DNA from 3 places in the Variovorax sp. YR750 genome. Region 3 is predicted to be linked to each of the others. Evidence: riboswitches for the same ligand, from Rfam matches in the RefSeq annotation. Region 3 holds a riboswitch; each other region holds the start of a gene.
What was found. Region 3 has a riboswitch for glycine ahead of BMY35_RS25080 (ABC transporter substrate-binding protein). Riboswitches for the same ligand answer to the same signal wherever they lie in the genome.
Positions count from the first base shown of each region.

Region 1: it holds a riboswitch for glycine, as region 3 does, so the genes downstream of both, BMY35_RS31990 (D-amino acid dehydrogenase) here and BMY35_RS25080 (ABC transporter substrate-binding protein) in region 3, are expected to answer to the same signal.
Region 2: it holds a riboswitch for glycine, as region 3 does, so the genes downstream of both, gcvT (glycine cleavage system aminomethyltransferase GcvT) here and BMY35_RS25080 (ABC transporter substrate-binding protein) in region 3, are expected to answer to the same signal.

Region 1 covers NZ_FOBJ01000019.1:128,949-134,867, forward strand. Annotated here, with positions in the region: gene BMY35_RS31980 (FIST signal transduction protein) at 1-74, shown strand, start outside; gene BMY35_RS31985 (RtcB family protein) at 280-1,686, shown strand; gene BMY35_RS31990 (D-amino acid dehydrogenase) at 1,706-3,013, opposite strand; glycine riboswitch at 3,106-3,211, opposite strand; glycine riboswitch at 3,215-3,314, opposite strand; gene rfbB (dTDP-glucose 4,6-dehydratase) at 3,433-4,509, shown strand; gene rfbD (dTDP-4-dehydrorhamnose reductase) at 4,506-5,396, shown strand; gene rfbA (glucose-1-phosphate thymidylyltransferase RfbA) at 5,416-5,919, shown strand, end outside.
Region 2 covers NZ_FOBJ01000007.1:245,256-251,174, forward strand. Annotated here, with positions in the region: gene BMY35_RS16595 (AraC family transcriptional regulator) at 1-63, opposite strand, end outside; gene BMY35_RS16600 (MFS transporter) at 162-1,352, shown strand; gene BMY35_RS16605 (L,D-transpeptidase Cds6 family protein) at 1,434-1,937, shown strand; gene BMY35_RS16610 (hypothetical protein) at 2,037-2,591, shown strand; gene BMY35_RS16615 (YkvA family protein) at 2,665-3,051, shown strand; glycine riboswitch at 3,080-3,170, shown strand; glycine riboswitch at 3,183-3,289, shown strand; gene gcvT (glycine cleavage system aminomethyltransferase GcvT) at 3,304-4,512, shown strand; gene gcvH (glycine cleavage system protein GcvH) at 4,585-4,956, shown strand; gene gcvP (aminomethyl-transferring glycine dehydrogenase) at 5,011-5,919, shown strand, end outside.
Region 3 covers NZ_FOBJ01000013.1:115,732-121,650, forward strand. Annotated here, with positions in the region: gene BMY35_RS25065 (dipeptide ABC transporter ATP-binding protein) at 1-110, opposite strand, end outside; gene BMY35_RS25070 (ABC transporter permease) at 113-1,054, opposite strand; gene BMY35_RS25075 (ABC transporter permease) at 1,077-2,018, opposite strand; gene BMY35_RS25080 (ABC transporter substrate-binding protein) at 2,021-3,604, opposite strand; glycine riboswitch at 3,750-3,873, opposite strand; gene BMY35_RS25085 (hypothetical protein) at 4,040-4,831, opposite strand; gene BMY35_RS25090 (ABC transporter ATP-binding protein) at 4,887-5,525, shown strand; gene BMY35_RS25095 (oxidoreductase) at 5,535-5,919, opposite strand, start outside.

The DNA of each region.
Region 1 (5,919 bases), on a different contig from region 3:
CCGCGGGGGAGATCGCGCGGCACCATCTGTATGGGTATACCGGGGTGTTGACGGTTTTCACCGCCAACGACTGATTCCAGACCCGACGCGAAAAAACGACGGGCGGGTTTCCAACGGAAGCATGCGTCACTAGAATCCGCCCGCTTTCTTGAATCTCTGCTGCTGCAAGAAAGAGCCAGCCGCGCATCGTCAGCGATGCGCGGGCGATCTCTTTCGCCTCCCCACGCAAAGTGCGACGAGGCAGGAAGCCGACACGGCTTCCCCAATGGAACAGCAGCCATGAGCGACCTTCGTTTCTCCAGACTTCAGCGCGCGTTTTCGCGCGCTGGCATCGCCGTCGACTACCGCGACGGTGTCTACCACCTGCACCACGAGGCCTCGCAGGCCACGGTGCTCCTGCCGCCCAGTCTTCCGCTGGAAGAAAAGGCGGTGAATCAGTTGCTGGCTTTTGCCAGCGTGCGCTCGCCCGACGGCGAGCGGGGCGTGTGCAAGGCCTGTGCGACGCCCGACTTCCATCCGGGCTCTGTCGCGCCTGTCGGCAGCGTTGTCGCGACCGATGCCGACTTTGTCATCCCCGCAGCGGTGGGCACCGACATCAACTGCGGCATGCGACTGTTGACCACCGGGCTCACGCTCGACCAGGTGGCGCCGCACAAGACGCGGCTGGTCGAGCGGCTCACGCGCAGCCTGCTCGACAACGGGCGTGACGTGCCGGTGCACACGGCGGCATTCAGGGCGCTGTTCGATGTGGGGCCGTCGGCATTCCTCGAGACAGTGCAGGACGGCGGGCTATGGTCGGCGTGCGACCGCGACCGGATGCAGGCCGAACTCGATGCCTGCATCGGCCTGGCGACGTTCGGCGGCAGCGCGCGGCATGCACCCGAGGCGTACACCGGCGTCCGCCACGAGGTGTTTCGTGACCCCTGCCTCGGCACGCCGGGCAGTGGCAATCACTTCGTGGAACTGCAAGTTGTCGACCATGTGATGGACCGTCACGAGGCCTATCGCGCCGGCCTGAAGGCAGGGGACGTGGTCGTGATGATCCACAGCGGCTCGCGCGACATCGGGTTCCATGTGGGCGGCCGCTGGATGGACCGTGCGCGCGACGAATGGCCCAAGGGCCTGCGTCATCCGAAAAGCGGCTTGTACGGCCTGGCGGGACCGCTGGCCGACGAATACCTGGAGGCCATGGGCGTGGCGGCGCGCTACGCATGGGCAAACCGGGTCGTCCTGGCCGAACTGGTACGCAAGGATTTCGCGGAATTGCTGGGTGCCACGTCGTCGAGGCTCGTCGTGGACGTGCCGCACAACGTCGTGCTGCAGGAACATGGCATGAATATCCACCGCAAGGGAGCGACGCCGGCGAACGCGGGCGATCTGGCGCTGATTCCCGGCTCCATGGGCGACTACTCGTATCTGGCGGCCGGACTGGGGCACGAAGACTGGCTCTGGTCGTGCAGCCATGGCGCCGGCCGGCGGATGCGTCGGCAGCAGGTGCGCGCGATGCGGCCGGCGCCCGTCGACGAGCAGGCAAGCTGGCAGTGCGTGACCTTGCGCGAGGAGCGCCGGATCGAGGAGGCGCCGCAGGCCTACAAGCCCATCGGCGAGGTGATCGACGCGCAGGAGCGCGCAGGCCTGATCCACTGCGCGGTGCGGCTCAGGCCCTGGATCACGTTCAAGGCGTGATTCAGGGCTTGCCGGTTCGTCAGCCCAGTACGGGTTGCGGGATGCGCGGCTTGGGCGCAGGCATCCCCGTGAACGCGAAATCGACCTCCGGCTCCAGCCCGCTCACGATCCGCGCGATCGACTTGCCCGAGCCGCAGGCGTGCGTCCAGCCCAGGGTGCCGTGGCCGGTGTTGAGGAACAGGTTCAGCAGCTTCGTCTTGCCGATCAGCGGGACGTTGCTCGGCGTGGCGGGACGCAGGCCGGTCCAGAACTGGGCTTGCGTGGTGTCGCCGGCGCCCGGGAACAGTTCTTCGACGCGGCGCACGATGGCTTCGCAGCGCACGCGGTTCAGGTCGCGGTCGTAGCCGTTGAGCTCGGCCGTGCCGGCAATGCGCAGGCGGTCGCCCGATGCCGAGGTGTAGCGCGAGAACACGAGCTTGAATTCGTCATCGGTCAGCGAGACCTGGTGCGCCTTCGAGGCGTCCTTGACGGGCAGCGTCACCGAGTAGCCCTTGGCCGGGTAGATCGGCAGCCGGATGCCCAGCGGCGCCGCGTACAGCGGGCTCAGCGAGCCCATCGCCAGCACGAAGGCGTCGCCGCGGATGCGCTGGAAGCGGCCTTCGCTGTCGGTGGCCTCGACGTGGTCGATGCTGCCGCCGGCTTCGCGCAGCGCGGTCACGGTGTGGCTCATCAGGAACTTCACGCCCGCGGCGGCGGCCAGGCCCACGAGCTCGCGGGCGAAGCGGTTGGCGTCGCCCGATTCGTCCTCGGCCGTGTAGGTGGCGCCGGCCAGCTTCGGACGGATGTGGGCGAGGGCGGGCTCGAGCTTCACGGCCTCGTCGGCCGAGATGACCAGGCGCTCGCAGCCCAGGGCGCGCATCTGTTCGGCGGGCTCGAGAGCACCGTCGAACTCCTTCTGCGTCGTGTAGAAGTGCAGGATGCCTTGCGTGCGCTGGTCGTAGTTGAGGCCGGTGTCGCGGCGCAACTGTTGCAACATCGAGCGGCTGTATGTGCCGAGACGCACGATCTGCTCGATGTTGTGACGGGTACGCGCCGGCGTGCATTCGCGCAGGAACTGCAGGCCCCAGAGCCATTGGCGCATGTCGGCGCGCATGCGGAAGAGCAGCGGGGCGTCTTCCTTGCCCAGCCATTGCAGCACCTTCAGGGGGGCGCTCGGGTTGGCCCAGGGTTCGGCGTGGCTGACGGAGATCTGCCCGCCGTTGGCGAAGCTGGTTTCGGCGGCCGGAGTGGCCTGCCGGTCGATCACGGTCACTTCGTGGCCGAGTTGCTGGAGGTAGTAAGCCGAGGTCACGCCGAGCAGGCCGGCGCCGAGAACGATCACGCGCATTTCAAGTACCTTTTGAGGTTGCAGCGCTTGAACGGCGGGCGTGATTGCTATCGAATGAATAGCAAAGCAACCGGACGACCGCAGTCCAAGTTGCCGCTCCCCCTGTCCTCGGTACCTGAGAGATTCACCCGCTGCGCCCGCAGAGGGTTTGCTCCTTCGGTGCGCCACATGGCGTGGCGGCTCTCCAGACGGCGTTTCAGTTGGTGCAGTACAGGCCCTTGTGGGGGCCGACCTGAGCGTTTATGGGAGTTTGCGCCTTCGGTAGGGCCACTAGGGTGGCCCGCTCTCCTGCAGTGGGGACGATTGTAGGCGGGGCGTGAGCGGCTGCCAACCCGCCGATTTCCACGTGTCAGCCCGATGGATAATCGCCTGTTGTTGATTTGCCGCAGGGCGATCGTTCCAAAACCATAGGGGACTTCATGATCCTGGTTACCGGCGGTGCCGGCTTCATCGGCGCCAATTTCGTACTCGACTGGATCGCGAACAGCGACGAGCCGGTCGTGAACCTCGACAAACTGACTTACGCGGGCAACCTCGAGACGCTCGCCTCGCTCAAGGGCAACCCGAAGCACATCTTCGTTCAGGGCGACATCGGCGACAGCGCCCTCGTCGACCGCCTGCTGGCCGAGCACAAGCCGCGCGCCGTGGTGAATTTCGCCGCCGAGTCGCATGTCGACCGCTCGATCCACGGCCCCGAGGACTTCGTGCAGACCAACGTGCTCGGCACCTTCCGCCTGCTCGAGTCGGTGCGCGGCTTCTGGAGCGCGCTGCCGGCCGAACAGAAATCGGTCTTCCGCTTCCTGCACGTGTCGACCGACGAGGTCTACGGCTCGCTCTCCAAGACCGACCCGGCCTTCACCGAAGAGAACAAGTACGAGCCGAACAGCCCCTATTCGGCCAGCAAGGCAGCCAGCGACCACCTCGTGCGCGCTTGGCACCACACCTACGGCCTGCCGGTGCTGACCACCAACTGCTCGAACAACTACGGTCCGTTCCACTTCCCCGAGAAGCTGATCCCCCTGATGATCGTCAACGCGCTGGCCGGCAAGAACCTGCCCGTGTACGGCGACGGCATGCAGGTGCGCGACTGGCTCTACGTGAAGGACCACTGCAGCGCCATCCGCCGCGTGCTCGAAGCCGGCAAGCTGGGCGAGACCTACAACGTGGGCGGCTGGAACGAGAAGCCCAACATCGAGATCGTCAACACCGTCTGCTCCCTGCTCGACGAACTGCGCCCGCGCGCAGACGGCAAGCCGTACAAGGAACAGATCACCTACGTCACCGACCGTCCCGGCCACGACCGCCGCTATGCCATCGATGCGCGCAAGCTCGAGGCCGAGCTCGGCTGGAAGCCCGCCGAGACCTTCGACACCGGCATCCGCAAGACCGTCGAGTGGTACCTCGCGAACAGCGAGTGGGTGCGCAACGTGCAGAGCGGCGCCTACCGCGAGTGGGTCGAGAAGCAGTACGACAGCAACGCGAAGGCTGCGGCATGAAGCTGCTGCTGCTGGGCAAGGGCGGACAGGTCGGTTGGGAGCTGCAGCGCAGCCTGGCGCCGCTCGGTGAGTTGGTCGCGCTCGATTTCGACAGCACCGATTTCCACGCCGACTTCAGCCGGCCGGAGGAGCTGGCCGACACGGTGCTGAAGGTCCGACCCGACGTGATCGTCAATGCGGCGGCGCACACCGCCGTCGACAAGGCCGAGAGCGAGCCCGAGTTCGCGCGCAAGCTCAACGCCACCTCGCCCGGAGTGGTGGCCGAAGCGGCGCAGAAGATCGGTGCGCTGATGGTTCATTACTCGACCGACTACGTTTTCGACGGCAGTGGCACGAAGCCCTGGAAGGAAGACGACGCGACCGGTCCGCTCAGCGTGTACGGCCAGACCAAGCTTGAGGGCGAGCAGTTGGTTGCGCGGAACTGCGCGAAGCACCTGATCTTTCGCACCAGCTGGGTGTATGCAGCGCGCGGCGGCAACTTCGCCAAGACGATGCTGCGGCTGGCGAAGGAGCGCGACAAGCTGACCGTCATCGACGACCAGTTCGGGGCACCTACCGGTGCGGAACTACTGGCAGACGTGACGGCGCATGCGATCCGGGCCACGTTGCAGGATTCATCGAAGGCGGGCCTGTATCACGCGATTGCTGGCGGCGAAACGACGTGGCACGGTTACGCACGCTTCGTACTCGAACTGGCGCAGCAGGCTGGCGTCGAACTCAAGGCCGGGCCGAATGCCGTCGAGGCCGTGCCGACCAGCGCTTTCCCGACGCCGGCGAAGCGCCCGCACAATTCGCGCCTCGACACCACCAAGCTGCAGACCACTTTCGGCCTGCGCCTGCCGCCCTGGCAGGAAGGCGTCTCGCGCATGCTGCGCGAGATCCTTTGAACTTCACGAGAAGAAGAACATGACCAAGACGACGCAACGCAAGGGCATCATCCTGGCCGGCGGCTCGGGCACACGCCTGCACCCCGCGACCCTGGCGATCAGCAAGCAACTGCTGCCGGTGTACGACAAGCCGATGATCTACTACCCGCTCAGCACGCTCATGCTGGGCGGCATGCGCGACATCCTGATCATCAGCACGCCGCAGGACACGCCGCGCTTCCAGCAGCTGCTGGGCGACGGTAGCCAATGGGGCATCAATCTGCAGTACGAGGTGCAGCCCAGCCCGGACGGGCTCGCGCAGGCCTTCATCATCGGTGACAAGTTCGTCGGCAACTCGCCGAGTGCGCTGGTGCTGGGCGACAACATCTTTTACGGCCACGATTTCGTGCATCTGCTGGCCGATGCGGATGCAAAGGCATCCGGCGCCACCGTGTTCGCGTATCACGTGCAGGATCCGGAGCGCTATGGCGTCGTCGCGTTCGACGAGAAGGGCAAGGCGAGCAGCATCGAAGAGAAGCCGCTG
Region 2 (5,919 bases), on a different contig from region 3:
GCGCGGGGTCGACTCCCCTTGCTCGGGACGCAGGTTGATCGCTGCCTGGGCCGGTTTGTCCATTTCTCGACGACGCTTGAGGATTCGTAGCAAGAACATCTTCTCACGGCTTTCTACGATGCTTTTTTCCTCCCTCCCTGCAAACGAAAGAAGCATTCGTCATGAACAAGCGCCGACTCGGGCTGCTCACCGGCACCCATGCCGTCAACGATCTCTACCAGGGCCTCGTGCCCGCGCTGCTGCCCTTCATGGTGCTGGAGCGCGGCTACAGCTACACGGCCGTCAGCGGCCTGATGCTGGCGGCCACCGGCCTGTCGAGCGTGGTGCAGCCGCTGTTCGGCCTGTACGCCGACCGCCACCCGCGCAGCTGGCTGGTGCCCACGGGCTTCCTGGTGGCCGCGCTGGGCGTGGTGCTGGCGGGCATCAGTCAGAGCTACCTGCTGACCTGGATCGCCATGGTGCTGTGCGGGCTGGGCATCGCGGCCTACCACCCGCCGGCCACGGTGGCTGCGCGCGCGGCCGGCGGCGGCTCGCAGAAGGCGATGAGCGTGTTCTCGGTGGGCGGCACCATCGGCGCCTCGTTCGCGCCGGTGCTGGCGGCCACGGTGGTGGGCAACGGGAGCCTGTCGCACAGCTACCTGCTGGGCCTGCCGGCGCTGGCGATGGGCGCGGTGTGGTTCGCCGCGAACGCGCGGCGCGGCGCGGCCTCGGACAGCAGCGCCGCGGCAGCCCGGAAGGCCGGCGACCATCTGATGAAGCCGCACAACGACTGGCGCGCCTTCGCGCTGCTGGTGGCGACCATCGTGGGCTGGTCGATTCCGTACGTCACGGTGCTGTCGATGCTGTCGCTGCGCATCACGCGCGACCTGCACGGCTCGGCCTTCCAGGGCGCGGCGGCGCTCACCGCATTCACGGCCGCGGGCGCGGTGGGCACGCTGCTCGGGGGCTGGCTGGGCGACCGCATCGGGCGCATGGGCACGATCCGCGCGGGCTACCTGCTCGCGCTGCCGTCCCTCGCGGGCATCGTGCTCGCGCCGACCGCCGGCTGGGCACTGGCCTGCACCGGGCTCTTCGGCCTTTGCATGTTCCTGCCCTTCGCCGCGCAGGTGACATTGGCGCAGGACTACCTGCCGCGCAACCCGGCCACGGCCAGCGGCATCGCGCTGGGGCTGGCGCTGTCGGTGGGCGGGTTGGTGTCGCCGCTCTTCGGCATGCTCTCGGACGCGCGCGGGCTCGGCGTGACGCTGACGACGGTGCTGTGCGTGCTGTGCGCCGCGGCGGTGATGGCGCTGCGCCTGCGCAACCGGACGCTGCAGGCCTTGCCGGCGGAAACCGAAGGGGCTGCCGCCTGAATACGGGTCCCGGGGGCCGGTCGGCCCCACGCATGTTCGCTGCCAGAATCGGGCGACAACCGACAAGGAGGGGACTGCGCCATGAATCGATTCCTGAGCTGCCTGACAAGCGGCGTGACAGGCAGCGTGATGGGCAGCGTGATGGGCGGCGCATTGCTGGCACCGGCCGCCTTCGGCGCCCCGCCCGCGGCGCCCGCCACGCAGGCCGCCCCTGCATCGGTGGCGGCAGCGCCGGTGGATCCCGCCGCCGGCATCCGCGAAGTCGAAGCCGCCGTGCGGGCCTGGGCCGCAGCCTGGTCCGCGCGGGACGTGGCGCGCTACCTTGCCGCCTATGCGCCCGACTTCGCCCCGCCGCGCGGCCAGGACCGCAAGGCGTGGGAGGCCGACCGCCGCGCGCGCATCGAGGACAAGGCCGTCATCAACGTGGGCATCGAGAGCCTCGTCATCAGCGTCCAGGGTCAATCGGCCACCGCCACCTTCGAGCAGACCTACAGCGCCGACAAGTTCCGCGAGAAAGGCCGCAAGACGCTGGAGCTGCAGCGCATGGGCAACCGGTGGCTCATACGCAAGGAAAGCGCCGGCTGAAGACCGCCGCGGAATTGCCCCTGTAAGCCAAACGGTTCATGGAGATGTCACTACTTGCAACGATGCTGCAGCCCTCGATTCCCGAAAGCTGTGGCTGCCATGTTTCCCACCAAGACCGACAAGGCGCGCGACGAACTTCAGGGCGGACAGCGCACGCTCAGCCAGCGCGAACGCGCCCTGCTGCTGATGGCCGACGGCCGGCGCTCCCTTACCGACTTCAGCCCGCTCTTCTCCAACCGGGATGAGGCCGAGCAGGCGATCCAGGCGCTGATCGACAAGGGCTACCTGCAGAGCCCGAAGGCAGCGGCAGCGGCCGCCCCGGCGGAGCCTCCCGCGCAGCCCGCGCCCTCGCCCATCCCCGCCGCCCAGCCGATCCAGGTGGCCACCTCGGCCGACACCTTCGACGGCAAGCGTTCGCTGGCCACCACCCGCATGTTCCTCTTCGACATCTGCGAGCGCATGTTCGTGCGGCGCGACCCCAAGTTCGCGCTGCAGATGCGCGACGCGCTGCGCGAGGCGCGTGACCGCAACGCCATGCTGACCATCGCCGCGCTGATGCTCACCGAGATCGAGAAGAGCGCGGGCGTGGAGCGTGCCGAATCGCTGCGCGAGCGCATCGACCGGCTGCTGCCGCCGGCCGAAGTCGTGCATTGACGACAAAAGGGATACGCGAGATGCCCGGCCGGGGCTGTGACACCATCGCCGGGTGAACTCGCCGCCTCCCGCAATCCCCCTGTCCGGGCGCCTTCGCAGCTGGGCGAAGCGCCTGAAGCGCGACGGCGTCACGCTCTGGTTCGCCGGCAGGCACCCGTCCACCCCATGGCATGCCAAGGCACTGGGCGCCTTCGTGGTCGCCTACGCGCTCAGCCCGATCGACCTCGTTCCCGACTTCATTCCGGTGCTGGGCTACGTCGACGACGTTTTGCTGCTGCCGGGGCTGATCTGGCTCGCCATCCGGCTGATTCCCCCCGCGGTGCTCGCGGATTGCCGCGCCAGGGCGGACGAATGGCTGCGCGAGCGCGGCGCCAGGCCGGTCAGCCGCTGGGGCGCGGCCTTCGTCGTGGCCGTGTGGGCCGCGGCCTGCTTCGGGGCGTGGCGTCTTTGGTCGGGATAGCGCGAAGGGCCCGCGCGATCCACTACACTTCCCGGGGTCAGGAGAGAGCCCCGCGTGCCGGGGCCGCCGAAGGCGCAGGGACTTCCCGAACGCTCAGGCAAAAGGACTGACGAGGCGCCGGTGAAAGCCGGCGTTTCCTTGCTGGAGAGAGGCCGTTGCCCACGGGCGGCGGTCCACCGAAGGAGCAAACCCCGATCGTGGGGCGAATCTCTCAGGTAAAGCGGACAGCAGGGGTGGCCCATGGCTTGCGTCATGGATTTCGACTGCCCTTTGGAGTGCCCCGTGGCTGCTTCTTCCTCCGCTACCCCCGACGCCCAGCTTCTCAAGACGCCGCTGTACGACCTCCACCTGGAACTGGGCGCCCGCATGGTGCCCTTCGCCGGCTATTCGATGCCGGTCCAGTACCCCGCCGGCCTGATGGCCGAACACAAGCACACGCGCGACGCGGCCGGCCTCTTCGACATTTCCCACATGGGCCAGCTGCGCCTGGTCGGGCCCGACGCGGCAGCCGCCTTCGAGACCCTGATGCCCGTCGACGTGATCGACCTGCCCGCCGGCAAGCAGCGCTACGGCCTGCTGCTGGACGACGAGGGCGGCATCCTCGACGACCTGATGTTCTTCAACGAGGGCAACGGCTCGATCTTCGTGATCGTCAACGGGGCCTGCAAGGTGGCCGACATCGCCCACATCCAGCAGAAGATCGGCTCGCGCTGCGAGGTGCGCCCCCTGCCCGACCACGCGCTGCTCGCGCTGCAGGGCCCGCAGGCCGCGGCCACGCTGGCGCGGCTGTCGCCCGGTGTCGAGCGCTTCGTGTTCATGACGGGCGGCGCTGTGCAGATCGGCGGCATTCCGGCCTTCGTCACCCGCAGCGGCTACACCGGCGAGGACGGCTTCGAGATCTCGGTGGCCGCATCCGACGCCGAGCGCCTCGCCCGCCTGCTGCTGGCACAGCCCGAGGTCAAGCCCGTCGGCCTGGGCGCGCGCAACTCGCTGCGGCTCGAAGCCGGCCTGTGCCTCTACGGCAATGACATCGACACCACCACCACGCCGGTCGAGGCCTCGCTCAACTGGGCGATGCAGAAGGTGCGCCGCACGGGCGGGGCACGCGAAGGCGGCTTCCCGGGCGCCGCGAAAATCCTCGCCCAGCTCGCCGCGGCTACCGCGGGCGCCGCCGGCCACACCGACCACGACACCCTGAAGCGCAAGCGCGTGGGCCTCGTCGCCCTCGAGCGCATTCCGGTGCGCGACGGCACGGTGCTCCAGTCTTTCGAGGGCCAGGACATCGGCCTCGTCACCAGCGGCCTGCTCGGCCCCACGGCCGACCGCTGCATCGCCATGGGCTACGTGGCCACAGCCTTCGCCGAGCCGGGCACGCGCGTGCAGGCCATCGTGCGCGGCAAGCCGGTGCCGATGGAGGTCTCGACCATGCCTTTCGTGCCCACCCGTTACTACCGGGGCTGAGCGCCGCCCAGTCAGATCGACCGGCTAGGCTCTGCACCCCGATCCATTTTTTCCACGAGGAGTTTTTCCACCATGAGCATCAAGTACACCAAGGACCACGAATGGGTGTCGGCCGAGGGCGACGCAGCCACCGTCGGCATCACCGTGCATGCGCAGGACGCGCTGGGCGACGTGGTCTTCGTCGACCTGCCTGAAGTCGGCAAGACCTTCGCCCAGGGTGAAGTCGCCGGCGTCGTCGAATCGGTCAAGGCCGCGGCCGACGTGTTCATGCCCGTGTCGGGCGAGATCACCGAGGTGAACGAAGCCCTGCGCGCCGATCCGTCGCTCGCCAACAGCGACCCGCTGGCCGCCGGCTGGTTCTTCAAGGTCAAGCTGAGCGACCCCGCGCAGCTCGACGCCCTGCTGGACGCGGCCTCCTACGACAAGTTCGCCGCCGAGTCCTGATCCGCTGAATTTTTCAGCAGCACCTTTGTTCTTTCCCTCCGAGCCTTCACCGCCATGCCGACGCCCGCCCTTCCTTCTTTGCAAGAACTAGAGAACGCCGAAGAATTCCTCGCCCGCCACATCGGCATCGACGCGGCGGACGAGGCGCGCATGCTGCCGGCGATCGGCTCGGAGACGCGCGCGGAGCTCATCGACGGCATCGTGCCGGCGGCCATCCGCCGCGCGAAGCCGATGCGCCTGCCCGCGCCGGTGACCGAAGCCGACGCGCTGGCCGAGCTGAAGGCGATGGCGTCGAAGAACAAGGTGTTCCGCAACTTCATCGGCCAGGGCTACTACGGCAACCACACGCCGGGCGTGATCCTGCGCAACATCCTCGAGAACCCCGCCTGGTACACCGCCTACACGCCCTACCAGGCCGAGATCTCGCAGGGCCGCATGGAAGCCCTGCTCAACTTCCAGACGATGGTGTGCGACCTCACGGGCATGGCCATCGCCAACGCATCCATGCTCGACGAAGCCACGGCCGCGGCCGAGGCGATGACGCTCGCCAAGCGCAGCGTGAAGAGCAAGAGCAACGTGTTCCTGGTCTCCGGCGACTGCCATCCGCAGACCATCGAAGTGATCAAGACGCGCGCCGCCCCGTTGGGCATCGAGGTCAAGGTCAGCACCGTGTCGGAAACGCTGCCGCACCTGATGGTGAGCGGCGCCTTCTTCGGCGTGCTCGCGCAGTACCCCGCAACCACCGGCCACGTGCACGACCTGCGTCCGCTCGCGGGCCACGCGCACCAGTGCGACGCGGCATTCATCGTCGCGGCCGACCTGCTGGCGCTGACGCTGCTTGCGCCGCCCGGCGAATGGGGCGCCGACATCGTCTGCGGCACCACGCAGCGCTTCGGCATGCCGCTTTGCAACGGCGGCCCGCACGCCGCCTACCTGGCCTGCCGCGACGAGTTCAAGCGCTCG
Region 3 (5,919 bases):
TTGCCGGGCGGCACGTCGAAGGAAATGCTTTCGACCGCATGCGCGCGGTCGCCGCCGCGCGGCAGCGCGATCGCAAGGTCGCGCACGGAAAGGACTGGTTCGTTCGCCATGCTCATCCTCCGCGCTTGTTGAACTTGGGGTCGAGCGTGTCGCGCAGCCCGTCGCCGAGGATGTTCACCGCCAGCACCGTGAGCGCCAGGAAGATCCCCGGGAACAGCACGTTGTGCGGGTACTGGTTGAACTGCGCACGGCCCTCCGCCATGATGTTTCCCCAGGTCGCCATGTCCGCCGGCAGGCCCACGCCGAGGAACGACAGGATGGCCTCCACCAGGATGGCCGAGGCGCACACATAGGTCGCCTGGATGATCAGCGGCGCGATCGCGTTGGGCAGTATGTGCCGCACCAGGATCTTCCAGGTCGGCGTGTCGAGCGCGATGGCAGCCTCCACGTAGGGCTCTTCGCGCACCGCGAGCACCACCGAGCGCACCAGCCGCGCCACGCGCGGTATCTCGGGCACCGCGATGGCCACCACCACCGTGGGCAGCGTGCCGCCGAAGAGCGCCACCAGGCTGATCGCGAACAGGATGCCCGGGATGGCCATGACGCCGTCCATCAGCCGCATCACCACGCTGTCGATGCGGCGGAAGTAACCGCCCATGAGCCCCACGAGCATGCCGAACACCACCGCCAGCGCTGCCACCGCGATGCCCACTGTGAGCGACACACGCGCTCCGTACAGCGTGCGGCTCCAGATGTCCCGCCCCAGGCTGTCGGTGCCCATCACGAAGAGGTGCTCGAAGGTGTCGCCGGCCAGGCTGTTGAACTCGCCGCGCGTGCCCGGAAGGATGTTGGCGCTGCCCGGATCGATCGCGGTCGGGTCGATGGTGCCCAGCCACGGCGCCAGCAGCGACGTGACCACCAGCAGCACCAGCACGCCGCCGCCCGCGCGCACCGACCAGTTGGCCAGGATGCGCCTGAACAGCGAGCGACGCCTCGGTGGCGGCAGAGCCTCGGCCCTCGCTTCGGGAGCAAGGGCAATGGATGAATCGGTCATGCTTTTCTTTCCTCCTTGCGGTTCAGTAGCGGATGCGCGGGTCGAACACCAGGTAGCTCAGGTCGATCAGGAGATTGACGAGCACATAGACGACCGAGAAGAACAGCGTGATGCCCTGGATCAGCGGAAAGTCGCGCGAAAGCACCGCGTCGACCGTGAGCTGGCCGAGCCCCGGAATGGCGAACACCGTCTCGGTGACCACCACGCCGCCGATGAGCAGCGCGATGCCGATACCGATCACCGTGACGATGGGGATCGCCGCGTTGGCAAGCGCGTGTCGCATCAGCAGGCGCTTCTCGGAGATGCCCTTGGCGCGCGCCGTTCGGATGTAGTCCTCGGTCATGGCCTCGGCCACCGCCGCGCGGGTCACGCGGGCGATCAGCGCCACGTAGATGATCGACAGCGTGATCGACGGCAGGATCAGGTGCTTCAGCCACAGCAGCGGCCCCTGGCTCAATCGGGCATAGCCCTGCACCGGCAGCCACTGCAGGTGCAGCGCGAAGATCCAGATGAGCACGTAGCCGATCACGAACGCGGGAATCGAGAAGCCCATGACCGAGAAGCCCATCAGCATGCGGTCGAGCCAGCCGCCGTGCCGCCATGCGGCGATCACGCCCAACGGCACCGCGATGAGGATGGTGACCACCAGCGTCACGGCCGCCAGCGACACCGTGGCCTCGATGCGCTGGCCGATCAGCTCCATCACCGTCTTCTTCATGAAGTACGACTCGCCCAGGTTGCCCTGCAGCAGTTGCACGCTCCAGTGGAAGAACTGCACCGGCAGCGACTGATTGAGCCCCAGCTGCTCGCGCACCCTGGCGATGTTCTCGGCGGTGCCGGCGTCGCCCACGATCGCGGCGGCCGGGTCGCCGGGCGCGAGCCGCAGCATCAGGAACACGATCAGCGCGACGATGACGAGCACCGGCACGGTCGAGAGAATGCGGCGTGCAAGAAAGAGCAGCATGCTCAGTTCTTCTTCAGGTTCCAGAACACGCCCACCGGCGAGCGCACCACGCCGCTCACCACGCCCTTGCTGTAGGCCGTGAGAGGCTTGTACTCGCCGATGGGGGCATAGATGCCGGTGTCGTACACGCGCTGCTGGATGGCCGTGGCCAGCTCCTTGCGCTTCGGCTCGTCGGCCGTCGCCAGGAACTGCGACTTGAGCTGCTCCAGCTTGTCGTCGGTGGCCCAGCCGAACCAGCCCTTCTCGCCGTTGCCCGTGAGCGGTGCGAAGAACATCGGGTTCATGTTGTCGGCGATGCCCCAGCCGGTGATGAAGAGGTTCCAGCCGCCGTTGGCGACCGGATCCTTCTTGGCACGGCGAGTGACCAGCGTGGGCCAGTCCATCGACTGCATGTCCACGTTGAAGCCGGCCTGCTTGAGCAGTTGCGCCATCACCGGCGGAAACTTGTTGAGCACCGCGAAGTCGGCCGGAAACATCAGCACCACGGGCTTGCCGTCATAGCCGGCTTCCTTCAGCAGCGCCTTGGCCTTCTCGAACTGCGGCTTGCCGGTGAAGTAGCCGGCCTTGTCCGACGCAAGGGCGGAGCCGCAGGGGTAGATCGACACGCAGCCGCTGTAGAGCTCCTTGTGCACCAGCTGGGCGCGCATCAGGGCGTCCTGGTTGATGGCCATGATGGCGGCCTGCGCGATCTTCGGGTTGTCGAAGGGCGGGATGAAGTGGTTCAGGTGCAGCGCGAACGAGCCCTTGGGCACCGGGCTGTCGAGCGTGATGGCGGGGTTGTTCTTCAGCGCGGTGTACTGCTCGGAAGGCACCCACTCGATCATGTCGACCTCGCCGTTGGCGAGCGCATTCGCCTGCGTCTGCGCGTCCTTCAGGATGATCCATTCCATGCGGTCGACGTACACGTTCTTTCCGCCGGCCGTGCCCGAGGGCGCCTCGGTGCGCGGCACGTATTTGGTGTTCTTCAGGTAGACGACCTTCTCGCCGGGGCGGTACTCGTCCTTCTTGAAGATGTAGGGGCCGGAGCCGGTGGCGTCGTCAATCTGCTTGTCGGCGGGCGTGGCGGCCACGCGCGCGGGCATGATGAAGGGCGGATTCGACGAAGGCTTGCTCAGCGCCTCGAGCACCATGCCGAAGGGGTCCTTGAACACCAGCCTGAAGCTGCCGGCGTCGACCGCCTCGGCCTTGTCGAGTGCGGCGAACATCTTCTGGCCGAGGCCATCGCGCTGGCCCCAGCGCTTGAGCGACGCGATGACGTCTTCCGAGGTGACGGGCTTGCCGTCATGGAAGGCCAGGCTCTTGCGCAGCGTGAAGGTCCAGGTCTTGCCGTCGGCGCTGGTCGTGTACTTGTCGACCATCTGCGGATGCACCTTGCCCTGCTCGTCCACGCCAAAGAGCGTGTCGTAGACCATGTAGCCGTGGTTGCGCGTGATGAAGGCTGTGGTCCAGATCGGGTCGAGGATCTTCAGGTCGGACTGCGGCACGAGGCGCAGCACCTTGCCGACGTCCTGCGCGAAGGCAGCAGCCGCGGCGGCGGCCAGCAGGACGCCCGCGAACAGGGCTTTCAGTTGTCGTCTCTTCAGCATGGGTCAGTTCTCCGGTTGAAAGAAAGGGAGGGACGCGGACACGCGCGACGCCAGAGCACACGGGGCTGCACGGCGTCCTTGGAAACAGGTCATGAAATGAAGCGGCTCCAGAAGCGAACAAGGCCACGCCGTGCACGAAGCACGGAGTGGCCCTGCTGTCCTTTAGCCTGAGAGATTCACCCCGCGCGCGAATCGCACGAGGCTTGCCCCTTCGGCGGCCGCCCTCGGATCCGCGAGGATTCCGGGCGGCGCTCTCCAGCGTTTGAAAAATCCAGTCTTGGTACCTGAGCGTTCTGGGCTATCGCCTTCGGTAATGCACTAACTCGAAGCATCGAGCCGGCATTTCTCCTGGATGCATCTGTCCAAGCAGTTTGCGTGCCATGCGGCGCCCGCGCACGGTGCTCTTCTTCTCTTCTTTCTTCTTACTGCGTCGTGTTACTGCGGCCCGCCGCAGAAACCCGCGCGCTCGGTGGTCTTCGCGGTGAACAGCACGCGCGTGGTGGTCGCGGCGCTGCGCGGCTCGTTCTGCGGCCACTCGGTCTGCACCCAGGTGTATTGCCAGTCGTAGGGCGCGCCGGGCTTGAATGTCTCGCCGTAGGCGATGCGCAGGCTGCCGAAGCTCTCGTCGTGGCAGTGCTTCGAGGTCTTGTATTCCTTCTCGCTGAAGCAGGCGCGGATCATCTTGGAGCACGAGAACGGGATGTCCTCCTGTACCGCCTTGCCGCCTTCGAGCGGCACGAAATCGGCGGTGTCGAACGAGGCGCCGCCGCCGGAGTAGCCCTCCGACACGGTCTGCAGCACCGCAACCGCCCACTTGCCTTCGGCCAGCGGATAGAGCGCCGGCGCGAGCGAGAGGCGCGCCTCGGACCGGCTGGCGTCGTTGTCCTTCTTCAGGGCCTGCGCATAGTCGGAGAAATCATGGAGACGATCGAGCTGCCAGCCCTTCGCGTCGCCGGCATCCCGCCTGACGCGCGCCATGGCCAGCGGCTCGGTGGAGAGCACCACGTAGTTGCCGGGCGCGGCGTTGCGCGGACGGTAAAGGCCCAGCTGCTGCGCGTTGCAGGGCTGCGGCAACAACGCGCACAGGCGCGTGCGCCATTGCGCGTCGAGCGAATCGGGCTTCTTCACCGCATCGAACACCTGCGCCGACGGCGCGGAAAGATCGGGAGCGGCAAGCACCGGGGCGGCGAACGACAGCAGGGCGAGCAGGCACGGCAGTTTTCTCATGGAGCCGGATGGTAGCCACCGGCGGGGCGCCTGGTTGATAAAGTCGCACGCGACCATGAATCCTTCTTCTCCCGCCCTTCTCCGGATCGACGCGCTGAGCTTCGCCTACCCCGACCAACCGCCGCTGGTGTCCGGCTGGAATGCATCCATCGGCCCGGGCGTCACGCTGCTCTACGGAGATACCGGCACCGGCAAGTCGGCGCTGCTCCGGGTGATCGCCGGCATGCTGCCCGCTTCTTCCGGCCGGTTGACGGTGGCGGGAGCGACCCTCGACACCGCGCCCGAGGCATACCGCCGCCAGGTGTTCTTCGTCGACCCCGTGACCGACCGCTTCGACCAGCTCACGGCCCGCGAATGCACCGCTTCGCTCGCCGAGGGCGACGCGGGTTTCGACGAAGCGAAGTGGCAGGCCATTGCCGAGGGCTTCTCGCTGGCTCCGCACCTCGACAAGAAGATGTTCATGCTCTCGACCGGCTCGAAGCGCAAGGTGTGGATGGCGGCCGGGCTCGCGTCGGGCCGGCCGCTCGTGCTGCTCGACGAGCCCACGGCCGGGCTCGACATGCCGTCGACGCGCTGCCTTTGGAGCACGCTTTCCGGCTTCGATGGGCAGCAGGGCCGGGCAGTCATCGTGGCCAGTGCGGCGCGCATCGACACCGTGCCGCTCGCGGCCACCATCGAACTGCCCCTCGCCTGAAGCCCGTCTTCAGGTCGCGTCGAAGTTCGTGCTGCGGCTCACGGACTCCCAGGCTTCCATGTCCTTGAGCATCGCCTGCGCATGGGCGCGCACCGCGTCGACCGAATCGTCGCCGAGCTGCAGGCGAAGCGGCGTGTGCTCGGCGTCCAGTGCCTTCTCGATGGCCACCGCGGCCTTGCGCGGATCGCCGGCCTGCGTGTTGTGCATGCTGTGCGCGAACTCGCGGGTGGCGCCCACCACCGGCTGGTAGGCCTCGATCACGGGCATGTGGCGCATGCCGCTGCCCGCGAGCTGGGTGCGGAACTGGCCCGGCTCGACGATCAGCACCTTGATGCCGAAGGACGCCACTTCCTGCGCCAGCGCTTCCGAAGCGCCCTCCAGCGCGAACTTGGAG